One region of the Bacillus sp. AFS031507 genome, then DNA from elsewhere that is predicted to be linked to it. Evidence: predicted binding sites of a transcription regulator. Region 1 holds the regulator's gene; the other holds the start of a gene.
What was found. The regulator NrdR, encoded in region 1, represses ribonucleotide reductase genes. The targets are predictions, from matches to a motif close to AACACNATATATNGTGTT.
Positions count from the first base shown of each region.

Region 2: a site for NrdR is predicted at 14,703-14,720, ahead of COE25_RS04290 (vitamin B12-dependent ribonucleotide reductase). Genes of this name have one in related genera too.

Region 1 is NZ_NUOW01000015.1:176,347-192,980, forward strand. Features, by position in the region: gene speD (adenosylmethionine decarboxylase) at 220-594, shown strand; gene COE25_RS16555 (hypothetical protein) at 705-1,100, shown strand; gene nrdR (transcriptional regulator NrdR) at 1,191-1,652, shown strand; gene COE25_RS16565 (replication initiation and membrane attachment family protein) at 1,708-3,096, shown strand; gene dnaI (primosomal protein DnaI) at 3,110-4,039, shown strand; gene ytxC (sporulation protein YtxC) at 4,188-5,066, shown strand; T-box leader at 5,163-5,410, shown strand; gene thrS (threonine--tRNA ligase) at 5,685-7,619, shown strand; ribosomal protein L20 leader region at 7,794-7,926, shown strand; gene infC (translation initiation factor IF-3) at 8,061-8,579, shown strand; gene rpmI (50S ribosomal protein L35) at 8,597-8,797, shown strand; gene rplT (50S ribosomal protein L20) at 8,836-9,195, shown strand; gene COE25_RS16600 (DUF1294 domain-containing protein) at 9,294-9,554, shown strand; gene COE25_RS16605 (sigma-w pathway protein ysdB) at 9,573-9,950, opposite strand; gene COE25_RS16610 (dUTP diphosphatase) at 10,055-10,546, shown strand; gene COE25_RS16615 (M42 family metallopeptidase) at 10,618-11,703, shown strand; gene sspI (small acid-soluble spore protein SspI) at 12,062-12,268, opposite strand; gene COE25_RS16625 (TrmH family RNA methyltransferase) at 12,388-13,137, shown strand; gene pheS (phenylalanine--tRNA ligase subunit alpha) at 13,660-14,697, shown strand; gene pheT (phenylalanine--tRNA ligase subunit beta) at 14,749-16,634, shown strand, end outside.
Region 2 is NZ_NUOW01000003.1:90,714-107,347, reverse strand. Features, by position in the region: gene COE25_RS04365 (hypothetical protein) at 1-136, opposite strand, end outside; gene COE25_RS04360 (cytochrome c-type biogenesis protein CcmH) at 149-655, opposite strand; gene COE25_RS04355 (heme lyase CcmF/NrfE family subunit) at 657-2,639, opposite strand; gene COE25_RS04350 (cytochrome c maturation protein CcmE) at 2,665-3,117, opposite strand; gene COE25_RS04345 (hypothetical protein) at 3,131-4,183, opposite strand; gene COE25_RS04340 (c-type cytochrome) at 4,429-5,082, opposite strand; gene COE25_RS04335 (PCYCGC motif-containing (lipo)protein) at 5,093-5,542, opposite strand; gene COE25_RS04330 (DUF6803 family protein) at 5,718-6,215, opposite strand; gene efp (elongation factor P) at 6,349-6,906, opposite strand; gene COE25_RS04320 (M24 family metallopeptidase) at 6,930-7,991, opposite strand; gene COE25_RS04315 (YqhR family membrane protein) at 8,071-8,568, opposite strand; gene COE25_RS04310 (DUF1385 domain-containing protein) at 8,854-9,798, shown strand; gene COE25_RS04305 (SA1362 family protein) at 9,856-10,251, shown strand; gene COE25_RS04300 (patatin-like phospholipase family protein) at 10,288-11,172, opposite strand; gene COE25_RS04295 (C40 family peptidase) at 11,333-11,782, opposite strand; gene COE25_RS04290 (vitamin B12-dependent ribonucleotide reductase) at 11,994-14,552, opposite strand; gene COE25_RS04285 (lipoate--protein ligase family protein) at 14,894-15,730, opposite strand; gene COE25_RS04280 (rhodanese-like domain-containing protein) at 15,923-16,306, shown strand; gene gcvPB (aminomethyl-transferring glycine dehydrogenase subunit GcvPB) at 16,408-16,634, opposite strand, start outside.

The DNA.
Region 1 (16,634 bases):
TACAAAATAAACATATAAAGTTTTTTATATTGATAGGTTGCAAAAAAAATATAAACAAAGTATACTAGTCATCGTGAACTTCTTGAAATCAGGTAGCTATTAATTACTTAAAGGGTTAGGACCTCTCTGGACTAACTTTCCCCCGTGGTAGTTACTCGGATACCGTCAATAACAGGATTTCAAGAAAGAACATAAAAGGTTAAAGGGGGAAAAATGAATATGGAAACAATGGGACGTCACGTAATCTCTGAGCTTTGGGGATGCGACTTTGAAAAATTAAATGATATGAATTTTATTGAAACAACTTTTGTTGAAGCAGCTCTTAGATCAGGTGCGGAAATCCGTGAAGTAGCATTTCATAAATTTGCCCCACAAGGTGTAAGTGGTGTGGTTATTATCTCTGAATCACATCTTACCATTCACAGCTTCCCTGAACATGGATATGCCAGCATAGATGTATACACTTGCGGCGATTTGAATCCTAATGTTGCGGCCGATTATATTGCTGAGGCATTAAATGCACAAACACGTGAAAATATTGAAATTCCGCGTGGCATGGGTCCTGTTCATGTAAAACAGGCAAAAGTTTTATAGTCACTATAAAAACAATTAACTTAGAGGTGTATTTATACATACACCTCTTTTTATATTTTCTAGACTAATGTTGTACAATAAGAACAAAGCTACATCATGGGAGGAATAGTATGGCTATGTTAGGTAACCTATTTGTTCGTTTTAAAAAGCAAATTGAGACTTCAGATCAGATTAAGGATGATTCCTTAAAAACGCATTATTATAAGGCGATGTTTAATCAATTATTTGCATCTGTTGAAAAGTTATTCCATGAAGATGCTGATTGCCGGGTCACCACGGTTTCTAAAGAACATGGAGAAATTGCTGTTGAAATCAGTAAACCAATCCCCTGCTTTCTAATTGTTACAATTGTGGGAGTAAAGCCAATGGAAACAGCAGTAGACTTTAATATTTCATCTGAAAAATTTTCCTTACTCGGCACCTATCCCGATTTAAAAAAGCGGATTAATTATTATTACGAGCGGATTAATCAATTACATACCTTTATAGGAATAAAAAACTCCTAGTACTACTACTTGTATAAAGATAGTCTTTTTTATAAGATGAAAGTAAGCGTTTTTGTTCGGGAGTAAAGTGTAGATTTGGAGTTGATTACAATGAAATGCCCATCTTGTCAAAATTATGGTACACGCGTCCTCGACTCTCGCCCAGTTGATGAAGGTCGAGCAACACGGAGGAGACGCGAATGTGAAGAATGTGGGTATCGTTTTACTACGTTTGAGAAGATTGAAGAGATACCGCTGATTGTAGTCAAGAAAGAAGGTACCCGAGAAGAGTTTAGCCGTGATAAAATATTACGTGGCTTGATTAAGGCATGTGAGAAGCGGCCGGTGGCCTTAAAGGAATTAGAAGATATAACGCATGGTGTTGAAAAGGATTTGAGGAGTCAGGGTATTTCTGAAATAAAAAGTGAATCAATCGGTGAAATGGTCATGGACAGGCTGGCACATGTGGACGAAGTCGCCTATGTACGGTTTGCATCTGTTTACCGTCAGTTTAAAGATATTAATGTTTTTATTGATGAATTAAAAGAATTAATCAAAAAAGAAAAATCTTAAGAGCTAAAGAGTTTTTGGCTCTTTTTGATTTTATAACAAGAAAGGTTGGAGTGATATGGCGCAGCATTGGCAGGAAATTCTCCCTATCGACCGTTATATAGTTGCGGCTGATGGGCTGCTGCATGAGTATGACCGTAAAGTGCTGACGTTTTTATATCAGCCATTGATTGGGTCAACTTGCTTTAGTTTATATATGACGCTCTGGGCGGAGTTAGAGGAAAATCGGCTCTGGTCTGAGTCTTCCACTCATCATTTATTGATGAATCTCTTAGAGATGAACTTAAAGGATATTTACGAAGCCAGATTGAAGCTTGAAGGCATTGGTTTATTAAAGACGCGTGTCAAAACAGATGAAGGGGGACGCTCCTTCATCTATGAACTGCATCCACCTTTAAGTCCTGAGCAATTCTTTTTAGATGGGATGTTAAATATTTATCTTTATCGAAAAATTGGAAAAAACCATTTCTCTCGTCTGAAGCGCTTTTTTAGTGATCAACAAAAGCCAAGGGAAGAAGAGTATGTAGATGTTACAAGAGCCTTTCAGGACGTGTTTGCATCAGGGGCCCCTGGCAGTATGCAATATATTCAAGCCCTTTCCGAAGAATTACAAGAGGAAGAAAATCAACAGTTTATTGGTCGGAATGAGCCGAGTCCGATCCAAATTGGTGTGGACACGTTTGATTTTGATTTGTTAACAGCAGGGCTGAATGAATCACTTGTTCCCAAAAAATCGCTAACACCAAAAGTAAAAAGTGTAATTAGTAATCTTGCATTTCTGTACCAAATTGATGCAATCGAAATGAAAAATTTCATCTTGGGTGCTATTAACGAGCATGAAGAAATTGATATTGAGGACTTGAGAAAGGGGGCTCGTGATTGGTATCAATTTGTCAATTACGATCAACTTCCGAGTCTTATTAACCGAACACAACCAATCGTTCATCAAACTCAAATAACCGAACCTAAAACACAGGAAGAAAAATTAATTCGCTCTTATGAGACGACCCCGCCACTTATCGTTTTTAAAGAAATCTCAGGCGGTGTTGAACCTTCGAATGCCAATTTGAAAACCTTAGAAGAGATCATGATTAAATATAAACTTCCCCCAGGTGTGGTAAATGTCCTAATTGAAGTGGTTATGAGAAAAACGGACATGAAATTTACAAAGGGTTTTGTCGAGTCAATCGCTAGTCATTGGGCAAGAAAACAAGTGAAAACGGTGAAAGAAGCGATGGAGCTCGCGAAGAATGAGGAACATAAAGTAACAGAAAGCAAAAAAACTACAAGGTCGTCTAATAAAAAACCAATTCGGACAGAGTTAATTCCTGACTGGTTTGATGAAAGTACGAAAGATGCAGACAAAGATCCCGCGCAAGGAAACAACAGTGAAGTTGAAGCGAAAAAGCGTGCGATTGAAGAAAAGTTAAAAGCGTTTCGCAAATAGGGGGTGACCAAAATTGGAAAAAATCAATCGAACATTGAAAAGATTAGCTTCTAATGAAAGCTTTCAAAAACGATATGAACAACAACGCAGGCAAGTTCTTGAAAATCCGGATATTCAAGCTTTTTTAGCAGAACATCAAAATGAGATTGATCAATCCATGATTGATAAAAGCATGAGTAAACTGTACGAGTATACGAACCAAAGCAAGGAATGCCACAAATGTGAAAGTCTGGATAGCTGCATCAATTTCATGAAGGGATATCACCCAGAATTGGTATTATCTCGAAACTCCATTGATGTTGTTTATAAACGCTGTCCTCGAAAAATCATGGCAGATGAAAAAAAGAAAAATGAAAAACTAATCAAAAGTCTATATGTGCCAAGAGACATACTTGAGGCCACCTTTGAAGACTTTGAAGGAGACTCAGGCAGGCTGGATGCCGGAGATAAGGCTGCAACCTTTTTAATGAATTATGAGGCAGGTAAAAAACCAAAGGGCCTCTTTCTTTACGGGAAATTCGGTGTCGGGAAGTCCTATCTATTAGGGGCAATCGCCAATGAATTGGCAAAAAAACAGATTTCTTCGATGATTGTCTATGTCCCTGAACTATTAAGGGAAATGAAAAGTTCGATTGCGGATTCGACTTTGAATGAGAAAATTGAAGCGTTAAAAAGAGAACCGATTCTAATGCTTGATGATATTGGTGCGGAAGCTGTCTCGAGTTGGACAAGGGATGAAGTTTTAGGGCCAATTTTACAGTTCCGTATGCTTGAAAGTCTGCCGACATTTTTTACCTCAAACTTTAATTTTGGGGAGCTGGAGCATCATCTAACCTACAGCCAGCGGGGCGAAGAAGAGAAAATGAAAGCCCGACGAATCATGGAGAGAATCCGCTCCCTGAGTGTGCCAGTGATGGTCGATGGTCCAAATAGACGGGAATAAAACGTGTTTTCCGGATTGCTGAAACAGGTCAGCAGTCTTTTTTTTTGTATTTTTTTCTGTAAATAACAAAAGCAACTGTTAGCTAACTTCTATTTTAGCCAAGTCCCCCATATATATTAACAAAGATTGGCTTAAAGGGGGGATTTGGTTGGCGGAAATCATCTTCCAAAGCAAGCTGGATGCTCAAAAGTTTTATTACCACTTGCTGGAGTACTTACCAAATAATTATGATAAAGAAACTATTCTTCTAATAGAAGATCGACATATAGTAAAATTTTTAGGTAGCTTCTTATCCATTGAAATTTCTACTATGGTTAAAAATGCATTTTACGAATTTATTACGAACGTAAAACGTGACGATTGGTTCAGGGAAATTTTAAAAAACCGTTATTTTTATGAGGATCTAGAAGTACAACAACAGATAATGGAAATTATCTATTCTATTCTTGAAGGTCAAAGAGAAGACCTGATTGTCTTTTTGAAGGATTCAAATGAAGAGCCTAATATTAAAGCAGCCATCGAGTATATCTTTCAGGATGATATTTCTTTTTCGTTTGACTCCTTTCATAAATTTCGTTTGCGGCCATACCTCCAGTTACTTGAAGGTTATGTTGAGATTGCTATTGATGAATATAAAATGGAGCAGGAGTATCAAATGTTTGTGCAAATGCTCAGGGACTTTTTACTGAACAGGGAACCAAAAATGGATGTTCTTCATTTATTGTTTGACGAGGAAATTACTTTTTATAACGACCAGTTTGTAGAGATGAAAAGAGCTGAATTAATTAGATTGATTGACCGGAAGTTACTTGTTAATCATCCTGTTTATGTCGATTCTGCTTCCATTGCACCACTTTTATCGCTTGCACCTACAACTATTTTTCTGTATACAAAAGACCCAGAAGAACCCTTAGTTCGAACAATCAAAAACATCTTTGAAGAAAGAGTAACTGTGAAATCGTTTGCGTCCCTCCGTGAAGTTAAGAAATGGGCGGCAGATAATAATTCTTCTGAACACCATGCTTGAGATACAGGAATTTTTGTAATAATTTGTTTTTGTAGGTTGATGTCCCTTGATTTTTAGGGAATTAGTCATTATAATAACGTACATAGAATATTCATAGCAAAAGTAATGATAAGGATAACAGTATTTTTTACGGTTTCTAGAGAGGGAGGACAGGGCTGAAAGCCTCCTAACACGAAAATAATACTTACCACCTTTAAACTTCAGCAGTGAACACTTCATGTTTCCGTGAAGTCAGTAATTGTTGACGGCCACAGCCGTTAACTGACCAAAGTCATTTTCAATGTGTATCATTCGAAAATGAAAAATTGGGTGGAACCACGTGTTTATCAAAACTCGTCCCTATTCCAGGGACGGGTTTTTTTATTTTTCAACAAAACTAGGAAAAATGTCTAGCTGCAGCGCCTAGGGGCACTATGGTCTACAGCCAATCCGTCGAGAAGGTTAAAGAACAACCTTCCCGCCGGCTCGTCATATGCTTGGCTACAGAAAGCTACCGCTTTCTGTACGCATTAAGGGAGACTAAGTCGCTGGCGGCACTTCGCATGCCAGTGACAAATCTCCCTATATCGCCCCTGACCAAGGCGCTTCCGCTTTTCTAATTACAAAGGAGGAATTACCATGTCAGACGTTGTTAAGATTTCGTTTCCAGATGGGGCAGTAAAGGAGTTCCCACGTGGAACAACAACGGAAGATATCGCTGCTTCCATCAGCCCCGGCCTAAAGAAAAAAGCGATTGCCGGTAAATGGAACGGTCAACTTTATGATCTTCGCCGTCCAATTAATGAAGACGGTTCAATAGAAATCGTCGTCCCTGATTCCGTAGACGCATTAGAGATTTTACGGCACAGTACAGCACACTTAATGGCACAGGCTGTTAAAAGGCTTTATCCTGGTGTGAATTTAGGAGTAGGTCCTGTTATTGAGGGTGGTTTTTATTATGATATGGACCTTGAGGAATCATTAACTCCAGAAGATCTGCCAAGGATTGAAAAGGAAATGGCGAAAATCGTCAATGAAAATATTGAAGTTGTTCGCAAGGAAGTAAGTCGTGCGGATGCTGTTCAGCTATTTAAAGAAGCGGGTGACCCTTACAAGCTGGAACTAATTGAGGCGATTCCTGATGAGGAAACAGTGACAATCTATGAGCAAGGTGACTTTTTTGACCTTTGCCGTGGTGTCCATGTTCCATCGACAGGAAAAATCAAAGAATTTAAATTGTTAAGCATTGCGGGTGCCTATTGGCGCGGTGACAGCAAAAATAAAATGTTACAGCGTATTTACGGAACTGCCTTCTTTAAGAAAGAGGATCTAGCTGAGCATCTTCGTTTGCTTGAAGAAGCGAAAGAACGTGACCACCGTAAAATTGGTAAAGAGTTAAACCTTTTCACTAGTAACCAATTGGTAGGACAGGGATTACCGTTATGGCTTCCGAAAGGCGCAACAATTCGTCGTGTGGTTGAACGATACATTGTTGATAAAGAACAACGTCTGGGTTATGACCATGTGTACACTCCGGTCATGGGCAGTGTTGATTTATATAAGACTTCAGGTCACTGGGATCATTACCAGGAAGATATGTTCCCGATCATGGAAATGGACAATGAACAATTGGTTCTTCGTCCAATGAACTGTCCACATCATATGATGGTGTACAAGAACAGCATTCACAGCTATCGTGAACTTCCAATCCGAATTGCCGAACTTGGAACAATGCATCGCTATGAAATGTCTGGTGCCCTTTCAGGACTACAGCGGGTTCGTGGAATGACTTTAAATGATGCACATATTTTTGTTCGTCCTGACCAAATTAAAGGTGAATTCAAACGGGTTGTTAACCTAATCTTAGCGGTCTATAAAGACTTTGATATTAATGACTATTCCTTCCGTTTATCATACCGTGACCCGCAAGATACTGAAAAGTATTTTGACGATGACGCGATGTGGGAAAAAGCACAATCGATGCTGAAGGATGCCATGGATGATCTTGGTCTTAACTACTATGAGGCAGAAGGAGAAGCTGCATTCTACGGTCCTAAGCTTGACGTTCAAGTTAAGACAGCTCTAGGGAAAGAAGAAACACTTTCCACTGTTCAATTAGACTTCTTATTACCGGAACGTTTTGATTTAACATATGTTGGAGAGGACGGCAAGCAGCATCGTCCAGTCGTTATCCACCGTGGAGTTGTGTCAACAATGGAACGATTTGTTGCCTTCTTAATTGAAGAATACAAAGGCGCTTTCCCTACTTGGCTGGCTCCAGTACAGGTACAGGTTATTCCAGTATCTCCTGGTGCGCATTATGATTATGCTAAGCAAGTTCAGGAGCAACTTCAAAATGAAGGTTTACGTGTCGAATTGGATGGCCGTGATGAAAAAATCGGCTATAAAATTCGCGAAGCTCAAATGCAAAAAATACCATATATGCTGGTTGTTGGTGATAAAGAAGTCGAAGACCAAGCTGTCAATGTCCGTAAATATGGTGAACAAAACTCAGAAACAAAGCCATTTTCAGAGTTTTTAGCAGCAATCGTTGCTGAAGTGAAAAGAGGATAATTTTTATTCGGAAGAGGGAGCAATCTCTCTTTCTTTTTTTAAAATAAAAAAATATATTGAATAATTTTCAGTTTCTTGCTAAAATAAATTTCGTTGTCAAAGGAAATAGTTTGTTTGACATTACGTCTTTGCTTATGTTATATTAACTAAGGTGAAAAATTGAATACTTGTTTTTGGGAAAAGAAGAAGCACCCGCTTCTCACCTGATTGACGCAATTGGCAGTTGGCAGGTTTTACGTGAACTTTTTGGTTTTATTACTTATGTTCTGTAAAGTGTGGGTGCATTCATCCGCACTTTTTTGTTTGTTCACTTAATAGCACTGCTAAAAAGCTTTACTACCTGTTGATTCAATAGGGTGTCAGACGTTTAGGTTGAAAAGGGTTCCTTATGATTTTCTTGACCAAAACGTTGTATTCGTGATAAAACCTTGGAGGTGGCTAATTATTAGCAAAGACATGTTGTTAAATGAGGGCATTCGCGCTCGCGAAATCCGCCTAATTGATCAAAATGGCGAACAGTTAGGGATTAAAACCAAAACTGAAGCCTTAGAGATTGCCGGAAGAGTGAATCTTGATTTGGTACTAGTAGCACCAAATGCAAAGCCTCCAGTCGGCAGAATTATGGACTATGGCAAGTTTAAATTCGAGCAGCAAAAGAAAGAAAAAGAAGCTCGGAAGAATCAAAAAATCATTACTACTAAAGAAGTTCGTCTCAGCCCAACGATTGATGAGCATGACTTTAATACAAAGTTACGTAATGCGATTAAGTTCTTGGAAAAAGGCGACAAGGTAAAAGCTTCAATCCGTTTCAAGGGCCGGGCGATTACCCATAAAGAAATTGGTCAACGTGTGTTAGACCGTTTTTCAGAAGCGTGCAAGGAAGTTGCAACGATCGAATCCCATCCTAAAATGGATGGCCGGAGCATGTTCCTGGTTTTAGCACCTAAAATCGACAAGTAATAAGGAGGATATCCCAAATGCCAAAAATGAAAACTCACCGTGGCGCTGCAAAGCGTTTCAAGAAAACTGGTTCAGGTCAACTTAAACGTGACCACGCTTATACAAGCCACTTATTTGCTAACAAATCTACTAAAGCAAAGCGTAAGCTTCGCAAAGCATCCCTTGTTTCTAAAGGTGATTTCAAACGCATTCGTCAAATGTTAACTTACATGAAGTAAAAATTTAGTGATCGATTTATATATTGGAGGGAAATTACATGCCACGTGTAAAAGGCGGTACAGTTACGCGCAAGCGTCGTAAAAAAGTTCTTAAATTAGCAAAAGGTTATTACGGTTCAAAACATACATTATACAAAGTTGCTAACCAACAGGTTATGAAATCATTAATGTATGCTTTCCGCGATCGTCGTCAGAAAAAACGCGACTTCCGCAAATTATGGATTACTCGTATCAATGCAGCAGCTCGTATCAACGGTCTTTCTTACAGCCGTTTAATGCATGGCTTAAAGCTTGCTGGTATCGAAGTAAACCGCAAGATGCTTGCTGAATTAGCAGTAAGCGATGCAAACGCATTTGCTGAATTAGCAAACGTTGCAAAACAAAACATTAACAAGTAATTAGAAAAGCTAAAAGCGCCCTTAGGCGCTGGAGCTAGACATATGTAAAGGCCATTCTCTTTGATGAGGATGGCTTTTTCTATAAGGGGGTATTGGATATGAAAATATGGTTATTGGCCTATCTAATCATGAATATCGCAGGACTCGTGATTATGTGGGAGGATAAGAAGCGGGCAAAAAAACATGAGTACCGAATCCGAGAAAGGACCTTGTGGCTGGTGGCATTATTTGGAGGCGCTGTAGGTACGACGGCAGGGATGCAACTTTACCGCCATAAAACGAAGCATCCATCGTTTAAGATTGGTTTTCCTGTCCTAGCAGTAATCGAACTCGTTCTTCTCATAAAGTTTCTGCTATAAAAAGAGCATGAAAAACGGCTAATCCTGCAAAAATTCCTTCACCGGACTTTTCCAATGGATTTCAGCATTCGGATAACACTCAAGGATTTTTTTATCCATATAAAAAAAGTCATCCTTAACTAGCCCTTTTAGCGAGCCTGCATTTTCAGGCCAGATGATGATCGAGACGACATCAAAGGTGTTGTCGGCAGGACCCATGTATTTCTCACCAGCAAATATAGCACCTTTATAGGTAAGTAAGAAATTCTTTCGGACATCCTGATCATCAATTAATAAAAAACGTTTATGTTTACGGGCAGCTTCTAGTTTTCGTTTCGATGTAAAAAGGGATTTTAACACATAGCTAAATAAGAAGAATAGGAAAAACAACAATACGAAGCGTAGCAACCATATCATGGCTAAGCCTCCTGTATCTTTTTCCTAATTATACGAAACAGCCCGAAAAAAGTTTCAATCATTTCTCAGTTTGATATAATTTTTCCATAAGGAGTGATGGAAGTATGCAACTAGAAAAACTGTTTCACATGCAAAAAGCATTAGATACTCATATTGAAGAAAAACACAACTTGCAGGACGAAGATTTATTTGATAGAAAGGTACTGGCCTTACTAGTTGAAATTGGTGAGTTGGCAAATGAAACACGCAGCTTTAAGTTTTGGAGTGTTAAGCCGTCTTCATTGAAAGAAGTCATTTTAGAGGAATTTGTTGATGGGGTTCATTTTATTTTATCGCTCGGGATTGAATGTGGATTTGATGCGGTGAAAATTGATTTGAATGTTCAGGAGTCATCTGTGAATGTGACAGAACAATTTTTAAGCGTCTATGACAGGATTAGTATTTTTCAAAAAAGCAAAGGTTTGGATGATTACATAAAGTTATTTAAATCTTACTTGCAATTAGCTTTGCTGCTTGGATTTACGAATCAAGATATTGAAAGAGCATATTTCCAAAAAAACGAAGTAAATTATCTAAGACAGCAGAATAACTATTAGCAGAAAAATTGCGGATTTATTGTTATTTTCTGTATAATGAAAGTCGAACAAACATTAAAGGGGGCTAATAAATGGTAAAACTAGATGAAACCTTGACGATGTTAAAAGAGTTAACCGATGCCAAGGGGATTCCCGGCAATGAGCGTGAAGTTCGTGAGGTCATGGAAAAATACATAGCTCCATTCGCTGATGAAATCACAACCGATGGACTTGGCAGTTTGATTGCACAAAAGGTAGGTAAAGAGGGCGGCCCGAAAATCATGGTGGCTGGTCACTTGGATGAAGTTGGGTTTATGATTACTCAAATCGATGACAAAGGTTTCCTTCGTTTTCAAACGGTTGGCGGCTGGTGGGGGCAGGTCATGCTTGCACAACGCGTAACGATTGTTACGCGAAAAGGAGATGTAACCGGAATTATCGGTTCTAAGCCTCCGCATATTTTATCAGCGGAAGCTCGCAAAAAACCGGTTGAAATTAAAGACATGTTTATTGATATTGGTGCATCTAGCCGCGAGGAAGCTACTGAATGGGGCGTTCGTCCAGGCGATATGGTTGTACCATATTTTGAATTTACAGTGATGAACAATGAAAAAATGCTATTAGCCAAGGCTTGGGATAATCGGATTGGCTGTGCAATTGCCATTGATGTCCTGAAACAATTAAAGGGTGTAGATCATCCGAACGTTGTTTATGGGGTAGGTAATGTTCAAGAAGAGGTAGGTTTGCGTGGTGCCAAGACAGCCACTGCAAAAATCAAACCGGATATCGGCTTTGCTGTTGATGTCGGTATTGCTGGGGATACACCTGGGATTTCGGAACGAGAAGCAATGAGTAAGATGGGGAAGGGACCACAAGTTGTTATCTATGATGCCTCACTTGTAGCCCATAAAGGTTTACGCGATTTAGTGACCGATACAGCCGATGAATTGAACATCCCCTATCAATTCGAGTCCATTCCTGGCGGTGGTACGGATGCAGGGTCGATCCACTTGACACATCATGGAGTGCCGGCACTTCCGATTACGATTGCGACGCGCTATATTCATTCTCATGCAGCTATGCTCCATCGTGATGATTACGAAAACGCTGTGAAGTTGATTGTCGAAGTTATTAAGCGCTTAGACCGAGAGACTGTTGATAAAATTACGTTTGAATAAGAATGTTTGAAATCCCCGGTAGAACTTTGCCGGGGATTTTTCTGTTCTATTAACTTTTTAAAGGTGTTTTAGGATTCGCTCATTGAATGCCCGAATTCGCTCATTAAATGTCAAAATCGGCTCATTAAACTCAAAAATTCGCTCATTAAATGTCAAAATCCGCTCATTAAACTCAAAAATTCGCTCATTGAATGTCAGAAATTGCTGATAGACTTAATTTTTCTAATTAAAAATGCACAGTCTCACTGTTTGGCTTGGTTTTTCATTTACTATTGCATCTAATTTTGCTAAATATTTTATTTTAACAGAAAAAAAGCTGTCAATCTGCCCGATTGACAACTCTAACCCGTAAAATTTTTTACTTTAACCCACTCTCAAGGGTTGTAAGCATTTCTTTTTTCTCATCTTCGGATGAATTTTTCCAAATGATTTCAAATAAAACACCAAGACCTGGGAGCATTTTTTCTTCCCCATTTTGAATGGCATCAACAATGGTATCTTCTAATTGATCTTGTGTATTTCCCGAAACATTGTGAACAATGGCATTACGTAAATTTAAATTCATGTATATGCACTCCTTTTTATCCTGTATTTCTTAAATAGTTTTTCTACTTTTGGTTTTATTATGTATTTTTGTTAGGCTATAATTAAAAAATCATCGTTATTGTAAAAGGAGAGCGGGTTTTGAAATATATTGAATCGATAAATAACCCTAAAGTAAAACAGTGGAAAAAGCTTTTAACCAAAAAAGAACGGGATAAGTCAGGAACCTTTTTAGTTGAAGGTTTTCATTTAGTGGAGGAAGCGCTAAAACAAGGAGAGCAAATTGTAGAAATCATCGTTTCTGAAAAAGTGGATTTACCTTCCCGCTTCGATACTGGTTCGACACCAGTAATACAAGTCACCGAAGAGATATCGAATGCATTAACAGATACAGAGGCACCACAAGGAGTTTATGGGGTTTGCCGAATAGCAAATGCTGAAGTGCTAGATGCCAAAACCTTCCTATTTATCGATGCCGTTCAGGACCCAGGAAATCTCGGAACAATGATTCGCACAGCAGATGCAGCAGGGATCGACGCCGTTGTGGTAGGACGGGGAAGTGTGGATATTTACAACTCAAAGGTCCTTAGGTCGGCACAAGGAAGCCATTTTCACATTCCGATAATAACAGGCGACCTTCATGAATGGATGGACAAACTTCAGGAAAAAAATATTCCTGTATACGGTACAGCACTTGAAGGGGCATCTGCTTATACTGAGATTTCCACAGGAGATTCTTTTGCTTTGATTGTCGGAAACGAAGGGAATGGCGTCGGGAAAGACATACTCTCAAGCACCACAGCCAATCTGTATATCCCGATTTACGGCAAAAGTGAATCGTTAAATGTTGCTGTAGCAACAGGGATTCTGCTTTATTATTTGAAAAAATAGGCGGAAACTAGTTTGACCTTTACAGGGAAATTATTATATAATAATGAACAATATTGAATATTAAAGAACGATGACGGAGAAAAGTACCTTATTTAGTGACCATTTAGGGAGAAAGTGCCGCGACTGAAAGCACTTTTATGGAAAGGATAAGCGAAGTTCACCTCCTGAGTTGGCATCGGGACCACAATAAATAGCAATAGCTTGAGAGTAGATTACTGTCCAGCTACATCGCCCAGCCCCTCGAGGTCATAAGCCAATCACTACGGAAGGCAAAATGCACGCCTTCCGAAGCGCTTGTCATATGCTTGTCGGGGCTGACCAGGGCGCTTCCGCTTTTCGTGTAAAGATGCACCGGCAGATGCCGTTATCCAAATGAAGCGAACACAATGTTTTTTTACATAACGTGTTTACAAGGGTGGTACCGCGAACTATAAACCTCGTCCCTTTCCAGGGATGGGGTTTTTTTGTTTTTTCATTGGTGCCTGACACCGATTAACCGATTAATATTAAGGAGGAATTGACATGCAAGAACGTTTAAAGGAATTGCAGGAAGAGGCTATTCAAAAAATTGAACAGTCGGTAAGCTTAAAAGAATTAAATGACATTCGTGTTGCCTACCTAGGAAAAAAGGGGCCGATTACGGAAGTACTACGCGGAATGGGAAAGCTTTCTGCTGAGGAACGCCCAGTTATGGGAGCATTAGCGAACGAAGTCCGTGAAGCGATTGCGGTTAAAATTGAAGCTAAACAAACGGGGTTAGAAGAGGCGGCTGTTTTAGAAAAATTAGCTTCTGAAAGCATCGATGTTACCCTCCCGGGACGACCAGTTAAGGTTGGAAACCACCATCCACTGACAAGAATCATCGAAGAAATTGAAGATTTATTCATTGGCATGGGGTATCAGGTAGCGGAAGGTCCTGAAGTAGAGCAGGATTATTATAACTTCGAAGCGCTTAATTTACCGAAGGGGCACCCGGCACGCGACATGCAGGACTCTTTCTATATTACAGAAGATATCCTGCTTCGTACCCATACCTCACCAGTTCAAGCGCGGACGATGGAAAAGCACCATGGTAAGGGCCCAATCAAAATTATTTGCCCAGGAAAGGTGTACCGTCGTGATAATGATGATGCGACACACTCCCATCAATTTATGCAAATCGAAGGCCTTGTGGTCGGTGAGAACATCCGCATGAGTGACCTGAAAGGAACATTAGAAGTTTTTGCGAAAAGAATGTTCGGCGAAGATCGTGAAATCCGCCTGCGTCCAAGCTTTTTCCCATTTACTGAACCTTCAGTAGAAATGGATATTTCTTGTAAAATCTGCGGCGGTCATGGCTGCAGCGTATGTAAGCGAACAGGCTGGATCGAAATTCTCGGTGCCGGTATGGTCCATCCTAACGTTCTTGAAATGGCTGGATATGACTCTAAAAAATACACTGGCTTTGCTTTCGGTATGGGACCAGAGCGGATTGCGATGTTAAAGTACGGTGTGGATGATATCAGACATTTCTATACAAATGATGTTCGTTTCTTAAAACAATTTTCAAAACACGAGTGAAACTGAATGCTTCAACCCGATGAAGCTGGATAATAAAAGGAGGATGACGACATGTTCGTTTCATATAAATGGCTCCAGGATTATATTGATTTAACTGGAGTAACTGCAGCTGAATTAGCTGAAAAAATTACAAAAAGCGGTATTGAGGTCGAAGGAGTAGAAATCCTTAACGACGGCATCCAAGGCGTAGTCGTTGGTCATGTCCTTGAACGCGAGCAGCACCCAAATGCTGATAAGTTAAGTAAGTGTCTTGTTGATGTCGGCGGGGAACAACCGGTCCAAATTATTTGCGGTGCTCCGAATGTGGCCCAAGGTCAAAAGGTTGCAGTGGCCACAGTTGGCGCAGTTCTTCCAGGTAATTTTAAAATTAAACGGGCGAAACTACGCGGCGAAGAATCGAACGGAATGATTTGTTCGCTTACTGAGTTAGGGATGGAAGGAAAGGTTGTACCGAAAGAATATTCTGAGGGAATCTTTGTTTTTCCAGCGGATGCTGAAGTGGGCGTTGATGCACTTGCAATGTTAAATCGAGACGATGAGATTCTTGAGCTGAGCTTGACTCCAAACCGCGCTGATTGCTTAAGCATGCTAGGAGTTGCCTATGAAGTGGCGGCGATCCTTGGGAGAGAGGTTAAATTTCCGGAAACGAACCTTCAGTCTGCAACTGAAAAAGCATCTGATTATGTAAAAATTGTCGTTGAGGCAAAAGAAGATAACCCATTATATGTGGCAAAAATCATTAAAAATGTAAAAATTGGTCCATCACCGCTATGGATGCAAACGCGCTTAATGTCAGCTGGGATTCGTCCACACAATAATGTGGTTGATATTACTAACTATATTCTTCTTGAATACGGTCAGCCGCTTCATGCGTTTGATTATGACCGCTTAGGTTCCAAAGAAATCCTTGTCCGCCGTGCAGCAGATGGGGAGAAATTTGTCACGCTCGATGATGCAGAACGCACACTTACAGCTGATCATTTAGTCATTACGAATGGAACTGAACCTGTTGCCCTTGCAGGAGTTATGGGTGGAGCCAATTCAGAAGTAACTTCAGACACAACGACTGTTTTACTTGAATCAGCTTACTTTAACGGGGCTACAATCAGAAAAGCTTCGAAAGATCATGGTTTAAGAAGTGAAGCGAGCGCTCGATTTGAGAAAGGTGTCGACCCGAATCGTGTTCGTGCTGCTGGAGAGCGTGCCGCCTATCTAATGGCAAAATACGCGGGCGGTGAAGTATTAGCAGGTGCTGCTGAAGCTGACACAATGACGGTTGAGCCGGCAGTTGTTTCGATAACTTTAGAAAAAATTAATCGTGTTCTTGGCACAGACCTTGTGATGAAGGACGTGAAGGAAATTTTTGATCGTCTTCAATTCGGTGTAAGTATCGAAGAAGATACCATCACCGTAACGGCACCAACACGCCGCGGCGATATTAAAATAGAAGAAGATTTACTGGAAGAAGTAGCTCGCCTTTTTGGGTATGATAATATTCCAAAAACCTTGCCGATTGGATCATCTACACCAGGTGGTTTGTCTGAGTATCAGAAAAAACGCCGTGTGGTTCGTCAATATCTTGAGGGTGCCGGCTTGTACCAAGCTGTAACGTATTCCCTAACTAGCGAGGAGAAAGCAGCACAATTTGCGCTTGAAAAGCGGGATACGATTCGTCTTTCGATGCCAATGAGTGAAGAGCGCAGCATTCTTCGTTTGAGCATCATGCCACAGCTTTTGGAAGTATTAAAATATAACAGTGCTCGCCAAAACGATAGTTTAGGTGTATATGAAACAGGTGCGGTGTTCTTAGCAAATGGCACAGACACGCTTCCAACAGAAAAAGAACATTTAGCAGCAGCCGTTACCGGGCTTTGGTCCAGTCATTCTTGGCAAGGGGAGAAGAAGGCTGTTGACTTCTTCGTTGTTAAAGGCATTTT
Region 2 (16,634 bases), on a different contig from region 1:
AGGCGCCGATATCCTGACCCGTTGAACTAACATGTAAATAAGCATCCCACTTAAATAACGGTGATAGTATTAGAAACAGACAAGCTAGCGCAAATATGGTGGTAAAAATCATCGAGATGACTGTGATATCTTGCATTTTGTTCACATCCTAAAGATACTTTTTGCGTTCTTCATCAATCATGGAAGATAGTATTTCTTCTTCTACTTCATCCTCGGTGTTCTGGTACTCAGCAACAGGTTCATCTGTGCCTTTTTTCTTAACCCATTTACGAATAACGAAATACAATGATATTCCCGCTCCGGCCAATACTACAAACGGGAGAACCCAAGCTGTTAAACTAAAACCGCTTTTTTCAGGTGAAGTCAATATTTCTTCACCATAGATATTGACATAATAGGCACGAATTTTATCCTTATCCCACCCCTTGTTCATCATGTCAACCAGGTCTGCTTTAAATTCTGTGGTAAGATTGCACGTATTCGGATCACATTCATAATGATCCTGACCACAGCCACATGTGCAAGCGAATTGCTGAGCAACGGCTTTGAATTCAGCTGATTTATAGTCAATCTGTTTTGCTGCTTCAACGCGAAGGAATGATCCTTGAAAGATGAACGCTATTATGAGAAGGCCAATATAAATTTTGTTTTTCATATTAAGACACCTCTCTGCGTACTCCTGTGTATCTCGGAGTGACATTTCCATATTTTCCGTTCCAAACGGCGAACAGAGCGCCAATAACAATCATGAATGAACCAATCCATAGCCAGTTCATCATTGGATTAATTTTTACAACAAATGTGGCTTTTCCATCATCTTCCCAGGCACTTAACACGATGTATAAGTCTTCCTTAAGCGAAGATATAATCGCCACTTCGGAAGAAGGCTGTTCCCAGTTTCCGTAAAATACCTTTTCTGGCTGATACGTGCCTAGCTTTTTACCATTTCTAAAAACGGTTACATCGGCATAGACGATATCATTAATGCCTTCTTTCTTCTGATCAAGCCGGTCGTAGTTGATACGATAATCCATTAATTCAATTGACTGCCCTAAATCGACTGTTTTCATTGTTTGTAAATCATAATTCTGTGAACCAATAATCCCCATCGTGATGAAGGCAATACCAAGGTGAACGATGTATCCACCATACCTGCGGCGATTTCGAATCATCAAGCGGTACAGCGCCACAAATGGTGTTTCTTTAGTCATCTTTCTTCTAGCTTTTACACCTCTATAAAACTCTAAGAAGTGGGTAATTAATAATAGAATGATTACTCCATAACCAATGACTGCCCATGCTTTTTGAATTCCTAACACTACCATCAAAATCATGCCAAGAACAGCGAGGATAGCAGGAATCATGAAGTTTTTCTTAAGATTTTTCACGGTAGATTTTTGCCAAGCAAGCATTGGACAAACTGCCATGACAAACATCATTGATAATAGAATTGGTGCTTCCACTTTATTAAAAAATGGTAGACCAACCGTTACTTTTGTACCACGTACTGCTTCTGATACTAATGGGAAAATCGTTCCCCAAAATACGGCAAAGGCTGCTCCGACTAGTAATAAATTATTTACTAAGAAGCTGCTCTCTTTGGAAACAAAGGAATTAAATTCCCCTGCACTGCGTTTCAGCAGGTTGTAACGGCTCATTAACACATATAGTGCCCCGATGACTGCCACACCCATGAAGATTAAGAAGTATAATCCCAGGTTTGAATTTGCAAAGGCATGAACAGAGGTCAGTACGCCGCTTCGCACTAAGAATGTACCAAATAGGGTAAGTGCATAGGAGACAATGATTAAGCTGATATTCCAAATTTTTAACATGTTTTTCCGTTCTTGAATCATAACGGAATGTAAGAAGGCTGTTGCTGTTAACCATGGCATAAAGGAAGCATTTTCAACTGGATCCCATGCCCAGTAACCACCCCAGCCAAGTTCAACATATGCCCATTGACCGCCAAAGATATTTCCAAGGCTTAAAAATAACCAGGCAATAATTGTCCAACGTCTAGTCATTTTAATCCAGAAATCATCGACATTTTTCAAAATCAATGCCGCCATCGCAAAGGCAAATGGAATGGCAAGACCTACATAGCCAAGGTAAAGTGTGACAGGATGAATGATCATTCCTGGATTTTGAAGCATTGGATTTAATCCTTTTCCTTCTATTGGAATCTCATTTAATAGAAGGAAAGGTTTAGCTACAAAACCTAAAATAAAGAAGAAGAAAACCGCATTTGCAAGTAAGATGGCCGAAATGTATGGAATCATCGGGTTTCCTTTTAACTTCCGTGAGAAAGCAATCATACAAGTATAAAGAGTTAAGAAGAATGTCCACAATAACAACGAGCCTGCATTACCCGCCCATAGTGCGGTAAGTTTATAGATAATCGGCAGTTCACTGCTTGTGTAATCATGAACATATTCATATTGAAATTGAGAGGTTGCTAATAGGTAGAACAATGAAAGCATTGCAACTGATGAACATACTAATAATGCAATCAATCCACCTTTACCACTGTTAATAAACTTTTGATTTTTCGTGCTGATCCCCAACGTGATAATGAGGAGTGAATAAATTGCGATGGCTAAGCCTATATAAATCGTAGCATTGGAAAATAAATACATTTCGTCACCTTCTTAAGTTAGCCCGTTATTTTTCATTCGGTGTTTTATTTAATTTATCTTTATGTGTCTCTGGATTATAATTTTTGATATCTTTTCCTTCATACTTAGAAGGACATCTTGTTTTAACTGTCTCTGCCACAAATGTATTCTTTTTGGTCGGTGCCCCTTGGAGAATAGTAATGACACCTTCTGCAAAGTTATCTGGTTTGGTACCATTATGTATAACATGCATAACATTTCCGTCGTTATCTTTAACATCAAACTTCAACTCAATTTTGTCTGGATTCCATTTAATTGAATCTTCAATAAGTAATCCTTCTACAGTTACAAAATCATCTTTATGTTGATCTTGAGTAGCCAAGAGCTCTTTCATCGTTAACTCAACACCACTTGAACCAGGAGTTGCTGCCATCAGAAGGAATACAATAGCTCCTGCAATAATAAACCCACCAAGCATAATAATCGTATTTTTTTTCATTCTTCTCACCTCATTAGATTAATTTCTTCATTTCTTCTTCATACATTTCTTGGTCTATCTTTCCAGTTAATAGTTTTTTGCGCAGTTCCTTCTTTTCTTCAGAATTCGCTGTTTTGTTGTCTTTTTTAACCGTTGGAGAAGTCTTCTTCGGTTGTTTTTTATTATGACTGGCTATCTTAGATGCTGATTGTTTATTTCCTTTTAAGCCAATGAAAACAAAGAGTCCGGCAATGATGATTGCAATACCGATAATCGATGCACCACCCAGCCCGATAATTGGACGTTTTGATGATTTAGTGGCTCCTCCGTTTTTCACAACTTGGTCTGTTGCAGTTACACCACTATGGTTTTCATCATTTGGTGGCTGCTTTTTGTTAATCGCCTCCATTGTTGATTCAGTACCATCTTTCTTATATGAGAAAGAGTATTTCAAGCCAGCATCTGCCTTTACATTTTTGTATTGGTAGTAATAAAGCTCTTCTCCATATTCATTTTTCGAATTGTTTGCTGCCTTTGGCTCAATTTTTATTTCCTTTGCATCCATTGGAGCATAAAAGATAACATCTAAAAGCTCGATATCAGCTTTATTTTTAAGTTCATATGTAAAGATCTTGTTGTCCTTCAAGTTAATTGACTTTGTATAGTACTCAATGACAAATTCGTAGGTTTCGTTATTCTTAATTGCTTTAGCTGGTTTCCAAGTAATGATCCCATTTTCTTTATCGACATCATAGGGACGCTGTACTTCAGGCTTATTTTTTTCTGGGAATTCTGCTACCAAGAAGGCTTCAAAGCCTTTTTCCATTGCTGGAACGGGAATCTCAATCTTCCCATCATAATCTTGACCACTTTTATTGGTAATTGTTCCGTACTGGCCCACTAGTAAAGATGGAATATCTCGTGACCAACCTTCGGGGTAATCAAACTCTGGCATTACCTGAATCTGCATTTCCTTAAAAGGAAATTTTTCTGCCTGAAAGGCTGTTTCAGCACTAGCCTTCGGGATGATGAAATTCGTTAAAAATGATGCGATTACGAATAATGCCAACAACTTATTTTTAAGCATCTTAATCCTCCTTGACTTAAAAAACTTATCACTAGAAAGTACTAATTTTCACTATAGTCCTCTTTGAAATAAATATAATCTTTATCAACCCTTATTTGTTGATTCACTCTTGAACATTTTGTTAAAGGATAAAAATCGTTGCGTTTTCGACAAAAAACCACCACAAAATGTTCACAAATTAAAAATGGGCAAAAAAAACCTGTATCCTCTTGTAATGGATTCAGGTCTTTTATGCTGTATTTAGTTTATTTTTTCTCCAAAGATCGGATATAGGTAACAATATCGGTAATATCCTTTTTCTTGAGCTGGCGTGCGCCTTCATGCCCCTTTAATGAAGGTCCCATCCTAGTTTCTTCACGACCGTAGGCTGCATCAATCCATATTTGCTTATCAGTTGTATATTTCAGGTATTGTCGATTAGCGAGAGCGGTTCCCATTTTATCCTTACCTGTCCCTGCTTTACCATGACAATTTAAACAATATAAATTATATTGCGCTTTTCCATTTTCAGGATTACCTGAAATCGTTTTTGGCACATCAAACTCGATTTCTTCTGTCTGCCAGTCTCTTATAAAAGCAACAAGATTTTTTAAATCCTTATCTGACATTCGAGGACCGTAAGCAGGCATGACTGTGTCTTCTCTTCCATATTTCACATAATTATACAGGTCTTTATCGGATACGGAGCTTAAAAAATTCTGGCTATTTAAAGCCGTCCCCGTTTTTGAGCCTTCTCCTTTTCCTTTTTCGCCGTGACAAAATATACAATTTTTGTTATATATCTTTTCACCAGCAGCAATTGCTTCTGATTTCTTGCTATCAAAAATTTGGCTATTACTTAAACAGACAATAATTCCAATAATAATCAAAATGTAAAATCCGATTAGTATTTTCTTCATGGGTTTCCCTTTACTTAGGTTCAGGTGTTGGGGTTGGCTCCCCAAAATCTTTATATTTTTCTGTGATTAATTGATATATTTTATTCGTATTTTTTCCACTAAGATGCATTTCAACAGCATCTCGAGCAATATCAATGCAGGTGTCGCAAGATATTCCGTGAGAATCCCATTCTGTTACTGCATTGTCTTCACCAACTTGTTTGACAAAGCAATCTAGATTGCTCTTATGTCCTTCGACAACACATCCACAATAGCAAGGAACAGATGCTACGACTTCAGGATAAGTTGCAGCCATAACATAAGTTTCATTAATTTTTTCAGATGTATTCAGAACAAAATCTGGTAATGGCACATGTTTTTTATCAAGTTTCCAGCTTTCATCACTAAGTTTGGAACTGCAGCCAGCAGCCACAATGGCAAACAAAATCCCAAGGAACAAGAGAGATGTAATTCGTTTCATGATCTGTTGCACCCCTTCCCTATTATTTTTTGTACTACTTCAGTTTAGCAAAAAGAAATTAGCCAATTAGTAATTAATTCTTACTATTTAGTGAAGTTTTTACGAAAGTTAAAGTAAAGTCGTAAAAAAAGCAAAGACCACTGAAATATCTTAAATAGACTTCCAGTGGTTCAAATTACATATTACTCATATCAGGTCCTGAATGGCCACCTGTTCCTAGAGCAGGATCAATCATTCCAAATATCATTGCAATGTGTGCAAGCACTAGAAAAATACTAACAAAGATCGCATGAATTTTCAGCTTTTCTTCTTCTGTTTTATTTCTATAAATAAGACCTAAATCAAGTAGGGCCATGCCAAGAAATGGGATAATTCCAAGTAAATAGAATGTAACGGCTACAACATCAATCCAGCCTTTCCACTCCCTGTTTACCGTTAATGGGATATAAGCAACTTTCATTAAATATATGAATATGCCAGTAAAATAAAAGCCTGCAAATATGCCGGTTACTTTATTCAATTTTTTTAAGGCACCGTCTAATTTTCTTGTAAATAATATGGCAATTTCCGAAATCGCAAGGATCTCAGCACAAATTACTGGAACGGCCATAAATATTAATAAATTCCAAGGCTGATTGTCTGCTAGTAATCCCATATAATGTGTCATATTCATGTTTATCTTCTCCTTTATTTTTTCTACACACCAACTATATTGAAAAAGTGTGCAGAAACTTAGGAGAAACTATGGAGAAATTGTTAAAAAAAAGCCTTAATCCGACAATTTTCGGACTAAGGCTTTGATCTGATTATGCACGTGACACGTATGATCCATCAGTCGTATTGATAATTAACTTATCCCCTTGATTGATGAAGAAAGGAACCTGAACAGAAAGACCTGTTTCAAGGGTAGCTGACTTGGTACCGCCAGAAGACGTATCCCCCTTAATACCCGGTTCTGTTTCAGCAACCTCTAAAATTACATTGTTTGGTAATTCAACTCCAAGAGTTTCATAATTAAACATCATAATTTGTACTTCCATATTTTCTTTCAAAAACTTTAATTCATACTCTATGCTTGAAGCAGGAAGTTCTACCTGCTCGTAAGATTCCATATCCATAAATACATGATTATCACCGCTTGCATAAAGATATTGCATTTTACGGTTATCGATTTGAGCTTTCTCTACTTTCTCACCTGCACGGAATGTTTTTTCTTGAATTGCTCCATTACGAAGGTTACGAAGCTTGGAACGAACAAAGGCTGCTCCTTTACCTGGCTTTACGTGTTGAAAATCAAGGACACGCCATAAGCCGCCATCCACTTCAATTGTTAATCCTGTTTTAAAATCATTTACAGATATCATATTAAGATCCTCCTAAAAAATCATTACAGTATAATTAGTTCTTTTGTAGAATGTGTGAGTGCTTCGTTATGGTCCTTTGTAATCAATGCATCATCTTCAATCCGAACGCCGCCTAGACCTGGGATATAGATACCCGGCTCACATGTTACTACCATTCCAGGTTCTAATATTACATCAGACTTCATCGATAGACCAGGGCCTTCATGGATCTCAAGTCCGATACCGTGCCCGGTTGAATGACCAAAGTATTCACCATAACCTTTTTCTGTTATGTAGTCTCGTGTTATTGCATCTGCTTGCTTCCCTGTCAAACCTGGTTTGATTCCAGCCATTCCAAGTAATTGGGCTTCAAGTACAACTTCATAAATTTCTTTAAGCTTTGCGTCTGGCTCTCCAATCGCAATAGTCCGCGTAATATCAGAAACATATCCATTGTAGTAACAGCCGTAGTCCATTGTTACAATGTCCCCTGCTTCAATTACCTTATCGCTAGCAACACCATGTGGAAGTGCTGAGCGATGACCAGAAGCAACGATTGTATCAAATGAAGAGGAAGTGGCACCAGCTCTCCTCATAAAGAACTCTAACTCATTAGATACTTCTAACTCAGTTTTTCCAGGACCAATGAAGTCTAAAATATGTTTAAATGCAGCATCAGCAATATCAGCTGCTACCTTTAATATCTTAATCTCTGCATCAGTCTTTATCAAGCGTAACTTTTCGATTACACCAGAAAGCGGAACAAGTTCAGCGTCAACTTCATTATCATATAATTTAAAGGAGGAGTATGTTAGAAAATCCTCTTCAAATCCCAGCTTTTGAATTCCAAGGTTCTTCACTTGTTGTGCAACTTCTTCAGGAATCGTTCCGGTTATTTTTATAATCTCGAAACCTTGGCATTGTTTAGTCGCTTGTTCAATATAGCGGAAATCCGTAAGAAACAAAGTTTTTTCCGCACTAATTAAAACTACACCAGCAGAGCCAGTAAAGTTTGAAATATAGCGACGATTATATGGGCTGGTGATCAAAATTCCATCAATTCCAAGTGTTGAAAAATTAGATCTTAGTTTTTCTATTTTTTCCATTGCTCTCCACTCTCCTTTTCAAATCCATATGAGGACAAAAATATTTTATCACAACCTACTTCATCCGACTAATCGTAACTTAGGAGGACTCCTCTTTCTCTTGCTCGTTATTATTTTGATACTCATAATTTATGGAATATCCAATAAAGATTCCATATACGATATAAATACAAATGGATGTAATGATCGTATCTCTTTTTAAATCAAAAAATGGTTCAATACCTGGAAAGAGTGGATTTAGAATAAAGAACACCACCAAAAACAATATAATTCCATAGCCAAGTCCAAACCAAAACCCTGTGAATTTTCTCAACACTGCATAGTAAATAAATGCTGCTACCACGGAACATATTCCAATTAAAATAATGGATATGACGGTCCCCAGCCATTCGTATTTCCAATGCCCTAGTGCCCATGGCTCTAGAATGACATTGGGACGAATTTCAGTAAAACTTAAGTAGGACGCTATGAAGCCCATCAATCCCCAAAACAGACCTCCAAATAAACCCGTCCAAAATACCATTACCGAAAAGGACATGGGCTTAGGATAATTTCCTAGTTTCTTCTCAATCGCCATTGTAACAACCTCCGTTTACTTTCTGTTTATTCGGGAAGTGCCCTTTTTGCTGTTATATATGCTTGATATGCTGTCCTTTAATTGGGACAACAAAAGGCCATAATAAATTCCATTTCTTATTATGTCCTTTGGTATTCAATCCCTTTCATATAAAAAAACTTTTTAATTGGAAATATTATGTCATTCCTAGAGGTTTTTTTGTTTTTCTAGTAGAATAGAATTAAGTACATACAGATTTTATCTTTCAGCTGTTGTGCAACTATAGATTAGGTTGGTGTAAAGTATATGTCCAATTCTCAAAAACCCGTTTATGGCGGCCAAGCGGTTGTCGAAGGTGTTATGTTTGGCGGAAAACATCATTATGTTACTGCGGTACGCAGGAAGGATCAATCTGTTGAATATTTTCATTTGCCTCGTAAAGCAAATCCTTATTTTACAATCCTAAAGAAAATCCCATTTCTGCGAGGGATAATCGCAATTATTGAGTCGAGTGCAAATGGATCGAAACATTTAAACTTCTCGACGGAAAGATTTGATGTGGATCCAAAAGAAGATGAAATTATAAAAGAAAAAGAAGTCTCTAAATTGACTATGTACCTTGGTGTTGCTGCAATTGGTGTTATTTCATTTTTATTTGGCAAATTTGCTTTTACGCTGATCCCTGTGTTCCTTGCAGTTTTGACAAAACCAATTTTTCCATCGCATTTTGCTCAAGTGTTAGTGGAGGGTTTTTTTAAACTAATTTTATTAATTTCCTATATTTATTTTGTTTCACTTACTCCATTGATAAAAAGGGTGTTTCAATATCATGGCGCCGAACATAAAGTAATCAATACCTTTGAATCTGGGGTTGAGTTAACCGTTGAAAATGTGCAGGCTCATTCCCGTCTGCATTACCGCTGTGGCAGTAGTTTCATCCTGTTTACAGTCTTTGTTGGTGTTTTTGTCTATATGCTGGTACCTTCAACTCCGCTTTGGTTACGGGTGGTCGACCGCCTCCTCTTAATTCCTGTGGTTTTGGGTATTGCTTTTGAAATCCTTCAATTAACTAATAAACTTAGAGATATTCCAGTTTTAAAGTATCTAGGTTATCCTGGTCTTTGGCTGCAACTAATAACAACGAAGGAACCACAAAATGATCAAGTCGAAGTGGCAATACTTTCTTTTAACGAATTATTAAGAAGAGAAAAGGAATCTGAGTACTCGGTCAAAAGCGAAGAAATTGTCTAAATTCTTGTTTTATCGTGTTTAAAAGAATTAAAAAATGCTTAAGATGCTCTTAGGGAGGTGGCTTTCTTGAAAAATCGGACATTTGTTAATGTTGTTGTTGGGGGACTTATCATTCTTGCTTTACTTGGCCTTGTTGGTTCATTTACAGCTAATCCGGCCGGTTTCATTCAGAGAATAGCTGTCATCGCATTGATTGTTCTAGCCGTTTATTTCCTAGTACGGAAGTTTTCCAAATCAAACCCTCAGAAAAAAGAGCAGCGTGCATTTCTTAAAGCCGCCAAAAAATCAAAAAAACGATTACAGCAAAAGGGTGGAGACTCAACTGTAAAAACCTCCTCTCTTGGGACGCTAGCATCATTAAAGAAGAGCAACAAGAACAAAAAGAAATCTCCTGCTCACTTAACTGTTATCGACGGCAAAAAGGGTAAAAAGAAAAATCGAGCGTCTCTATAGGCGCTCGATTTTCTTTTTATCCTAGTGTAATCAGTATTAATATCCCCAAGTCTTCAAAAATTGTTTTGCTCTCTCTTTTCCTAGATCGAACAACTCATGTTTCTTCTCCTCTGTTAAATGGAATTCTGTTGATAACACACCCTCGGTCGGTATAAAGATAATGTTCTTTACATGTTTTTTAGAAATGTACCTAGAATCGTGTGCATCCTTCATCGTCTCAAATAGGGCTCCAAATAGTTGAATCGCATTTTTTATTTTATGTTTTTCAGTTTCATATTCACTTGGACTTAATTTAATACCAAGGACGGGTCTTACCTTTTGTGCATTTTCCTTATCAAAAAGCCACATAGGAAAATTGCTTAGGACCCCGCCATCAACTAAAATGTTCATTCCATCCATTGTACGCATTTTAACAGGTTCAAAGAAATATGGGATACTGCAGCTGATTCTAATCGCTTTTGCGATTGGAAATGAACCAGGTGAAATGCCGTATCTTTGTAAGTCATCAGGTAAAACAATCATTTGCCCATTTGATAGGTCTGATGCAATTACTCGAAGTGCCTTCGGGGGCAAATCAGCGAATGTTCTTAACCCTTTGGCTTCAAGTTTCTTACAAATCCATTTTTCAAGTTCATTGCCTTTATAAAGTCCTAGCTTCCAATAGACATACAGCCATTTTGCAAAAGGGAAAGGGATAATTGATTTGCGGGCATCCATTATTTTTGAGAGATCCAACTCGTCGACCAATTGGAAGATTTCTTTACTTGTGTAGCCAGCGGCAATTAATGCTGCAACGATCGATCCTGCACTCGTTCCCGCCACTCTGACAAATCGCAAACCTTTACTTTCTATTTCTTCGCAGGCTCCAATAAGTGCAAACCCTTTTATTCCTCCTCCAGAAAAAACGCCGTCTATATACATGGCAGCCACTCCCAAAGATGTACTCGTTTTTACATCTTTAAGCGGTTATTTTAATAAATAGTACCAAGGACAAGTAGAAAATTTATTATATATAAAAAAGAACATCGTCATTAAACGATGTTCTTGGTCAATAACAATATTGAAAACGCTAAACTTTTCATTAAAATCGCTTTGCTCCTATGTATCTTGGTTTCCAGTAACTGTTGCTTGTATAAGCGATTGAAACTCCTTTTGAAGATGCAGCCTGAATCATTTTTCCGCCACCAATGTAAATCGCAACGTGAGTAGGTCTGCTTGCCTTATTCGGTGCAAAGAACATCAAGTCTCCTGTTTGTAAAGAACTGACACGATATCCTTGCTTGTAGTACATATCAGCTGCCGTCCGTGGCAATACTTTTCCAGCCTTACCGTAAGAATACTTAACCAAACCAGAGCAGTCGAAACCATTAGGTGTTAATCCACCCCATCTATATGGAACACCAAGATTTGCTTTTGCTACTGAGATTGCTTTTGTATGGTAATAGGCCGCTTCCGCTTTATCACCCATAGTGGTAAACAATGAACTTAAAATAATTGTCATAGCCATGATTGCAATGATTTTTTTCAACATATTGTTTAATCTCCCTGTGTGCTTCGTTACTCATAATATACAAAAAAAGAGTAACATGGACGTAACAGGTAGGTTACAGTTATATTACAAATTTCGACTTCGTTCTACTTCGATTAGCAAAATATGATGCAGTATAGTGTAACTTTCAGGGACGGATATTGACCTTAATAATACAAAAAAAGGGGGATTTTCTCCCCCTCTAATAAATATTTTATAAACCACATTTTAATTGAGCGCCGCAGTTTGCACAGGTATTGCAGCCACCCATTTCTTTTACTTTTCCAGTCCGGCAGACTGGGCAAGTGTTACCGACTTCAGAGCCGATCGTTACACTTGTTGAACGGAGTTCACTGATTGTATCAACAAGGACAACATGCTGCTTCGGTTTTTCATTAAAAATTGATAATTGTTCATTCGTGTTTTCTTCAGCTTTTAGTGTTAGTACCTGAGAATCGCGTGAACCATCAACATAAACGGTTCCACCTTTTGCCCCGCCGCGGTACAAACGCTGATAAACTTTTTCGACCTGCTCTACGCTATAACCTTTTGGTGCGTTGACAGTTTTACTGATAGAACTATCTATCCAACGCTGGATGACACATTGAACATCCGCATGGGCTTCAGTGGAAAGCTCCATCGATGTAACAAACCAGTGCGGAAGATTGTTTTCATCTGCTTCTGGGTGCTGGTCCAAGTATTCTTTCACAATATCCGCTTTAACTTCGATAAATTTACCGAGGCGTCCACTACGGAAATAAGAGAATGAGAAATAAGGCTCAAGTCCGGTGGAAACTCCAACCATGGTCCCTGTGGATCCAGTTGGTGCCACAGTTAGTAAATGCGAATTTCTAATTCCGCTTTCTAAAATAGATTGGCGGACATCTTCGGGCATTTTTTTCATAAATCCTGTATCAATGAAGGCTTGTCGTAATCGATTGGTATCTGCTGTTGTTTCACCAGTTAAGAATGGAAAACTTCCCTTTTCTTTTGCCAATTCAATTGAAGTTCTGTATGCAGTAGTTGCAATTATTTCAAATACTTGATCAACAAGTTCGTTTCCTTCTGGTGATCCATACTTCGTTTCACAATAAATCAGCATGTCATGTAAGCCCATGACTCCAAGCCCCACACGTCTTTCACCAAGAGCCTGTTTTTTATTTTCTTCCAGGAAGTATGGAGTTGCGTTAATGACATTATCCTGCATCCGTACACCCACAGCTACTGTTTTCTTAAGCTTTTCAAAATCAACAGTTTTTGTGTCCTTATCAGCCATCTCAGCGAGATTGACAGCTGCAAGATTACAGACGGAAAATGGTGCGAGAGGCTGCTCTCCACATGGATTTGTTGCAACAACTTGTTGTCCATATGCTTTTGCATTGGTCATGTCGTTTGCGTTATCGATAAAAAATATTCCCGGTTCAGCTGAGTAGGTCGCGCAAATATTGATTAGGTTCCAAAGTTCTTTTGCTTTGAACTTTTTGTACACTCGTACTTTATGCCCTTGTTTTTCCCACTCGCGAACGTCACCAACTTTATGCCATTCTTGGTTGTAAATCTCCATTTGCTCTTGATCATATTGTTCAACATACGGGAAGCGGAGTTCATAGTCACTATCGGTTTCTACAGCTTCCATAAATTCCTTTGTTAAACAGACAGAGATGTTCGCACCTGTAAGGAACTCTGAATTGTGGACAGTATAATTACCGCCAGTTAATAATTTCTCTTCTGCATCTGCGATAATGTTTTCATCAAATCCACCGAACCCAGGAATGTTTTTATAATTTACAATTCCTTGGTACATTGCAGTTTCCCTTAAAGTTAGAGGGGTAAACTTTAGCTTGTCTTTAGCAAGTTTTTTAATCGTTTCATCATTTGTATTTTCAATCAAGAATCGTAAAATTCTAGGATTTTGCATCTTAGAAATAATAAATTCAATAATGTCTGGATGCCAGTCGGACAACATGATCATCTGAGCTCCACGTCTTGATCCGCCTTGCTCAACCAAATGAGTCAATTTCGCAATATCATCCAGCCATGAAACCGATCCAGATGATTTACCATTGACGCCTCTAGCCAGTGTGTTTCTCGGTCTCAGCGTCGAGCCATTTGTTCCAACACCGCCGCCTCGGCTCATAATCTCCATTACCTGCTTACGATGATCAGAGATACCTTCACGAGAGTCAGGAACAAACGGCATCACATAGCAATTAAAGTATGTTACATCAGTATCTGCCCCAGCTCCGTAAAGAACGCGACCTGCTGGAATGAAGTTCATGTTAACAAGCTCTTGATAAAACCTTTCAGTCCACTCTCTTCGCTTCTCTTCCGTCTTTTCTACAGAAGCAAGACCAGTAGCATTACGCTTCGCAATTTGCTCATAGAAGAGCTCCAAAGGCTTCTCAATTACATCTAAGGATCTGATTATCACACCAGTACTAGCTTCTTCAGGATCATCGAGTACTCCCCTGAATTCCTCTTCGACTAAAACTTTCGCCTTTTTCTTTTCCCAGTCTATTTCCATAATGTAACCAAGACCACGAGCTGGAAATTTCGGATCTTCTTTAATAGTTAAAACAACAAAGTCGCCGTTTGTAAGAGTTATTTTTGCAGTATCTTTAAAGGTATAGCGGTCCAACATGACCAAACGAGAAACACCCTTGTGAGTTATTTTCATATCTGGGGTAACTGGATGCACCTGGGGGAATAATTGAATATCCTCATTCAACCTTTCAAAATCAATATTCATTGTTTGTCTAAAAACTACAGACATTAGAACAACTCCTTCTTAAAAAAAATCCACCTATTGTGCTAAATCTAGCAGGTTTACGCTATATCTAGTTGGTTTGTATTTTTAGGTTATCATAGCCCACCTGAATAAATCAACTAAATATCAATATATAGTACCGAAAATATTTTCGACAACACTATATATTGTATGTTAAGCAAACTATAATTATTTTGTCAAACTTAAAAAATAATAGATTTAAAAGTAATCAATAGCTTTTAATAGATTTTCGTCATAAAACAGGAAAATTCAACAAATTTCGCAGGTTGCTTCTTTACATTAATCGTTAAGGCAACAAAAAAAGACGGCGAATTCGCCGTTTCAAATTATCTTTTAAAATTCCATTCATCACTTTCATAGCGATCTTTTGCAATCTTTTCAACATAAGCTAGTTCTTCCTCGGTTAATTGATAAGGTTCAAGCTCAATATTTAGACCCTCAGCAAAGCCTTTATAAAAAGCTTCCTTTGCTTCCTCAAGCGAAATTCTTCTTGGACTAATGTTGTTGATAGCAACCGCTTTATCCTTAAATGCTTTTCTCATTCGTTCCTTAACTCTCTCACTTGGATATTTAAATAAACTAAATAGCTTATCTTCATCCAAATCTAACAGAATGGAGCCGTGCTGTAGAATTACTCCCTTTTGTCTCGTTTGTGCACTGCCGGCAACCTTCCTGCCTTCCACCACAAGCTCATACCAGCTTGGAGCATCAAAGCATACAGCAGAGCGAGGGTTTTTCAAAGCATCCCGTTCTTCTGCTGTTTTTGGGACAGCAAAATATGCCTCAAGTCCTAAATGGTGAAAACCCTTTAAAATTCCTTCAGAAATTACACGGTATGCCTCTGTAACAGAATTAGGCATTTCTGGATGTTCTTCAGAAACGATGACACTATAGGTAAGTTCATGCTCGTGCAGAACGCCGCGTCCTCCTGTAGGTCTTCTTACGAAACCTAATTGGTGTGCCTTGACTGCTTCCATATCAATTTCTTTCTCTACTTTTTGAAAATAACCTACTGATAGCGTTGCCGGATCCCAGCCATAGAATCGAATAACTGGAGGAAATTTCCCTTCACTATGCCAATCGAGTAACGCTTCATCTAAAGCCATATTAAAAGATGGTAAACTATTTCCAGTATCAATAAAACGCCAAACTTCTTTTTTCATTCTAAAACCTCATTTTTTTATAATTATCTCTTGTTTAAGTCTACCAAAATCTGATATAGATTCAAAATAAGATGTTTCTGCTATAATTATTTAGGCAATATCAAAAGATTTTTTTGCATTCATCTTTATCTTTATCGGATTGACTTATATAATAAATACTAGTGCAGGAAAGCTTGAAAGGAGCAAAAAAAATTGAGTTCACTTTATCCATTATTAATCATCATTGTAGCAGTTATCATTTATTCCGTTTTTACCTTTTTCTATCAGAAAAGAATTGTTAAAACGGTAACAGAAGAAGAGTTCCGTGCGGGGTACAGAAAGGCACAACTAATAGATGTTCGTGAAGCAAACGAATTCGAAGGCGGCCATATTTTAGGAGCACGTAATATCCCAATGTCGCAAATGAAAATGCGCATGAAAGAAATCCGTTCTGATATGCCAGTATATTTGTATTGCCAGAGTGGAATGCGGAGTGGACGTGCAGCCCAATTCTTACACCGAAAAGGCTATCGAGACCTTACTCAGCTACAAGGCGGGTTCAAAAAATGGTCAGGTAAAGTAAGAGCTAAGAAATAAGAACTCATTGAAGGTTCCGGATTCGGAGCCTTTTTTAATTTCAAAAACTGCTACACAAGATAAAAGGTCAGATTATTTTTCGAATCTGACCTTTCCATTTATTAAGCTTCTTGGTATTTCAAAACTGGTTTACGGGCTGCTTTTGTTTCGTCCATCCGGCCGACCACTGTTGTATGTGGTGCTTCTTGAACGATTTCTGGATTTTCTTCCACTTCTTTAGCGATTTGGATCATAATATCGATGAACGAATCTAGTGTCTCTTTTGATTCGGTCTCAGTTGGTTCGATCATAATACACTCTTCCACATTTAATGGGAAGTAAATGGTTG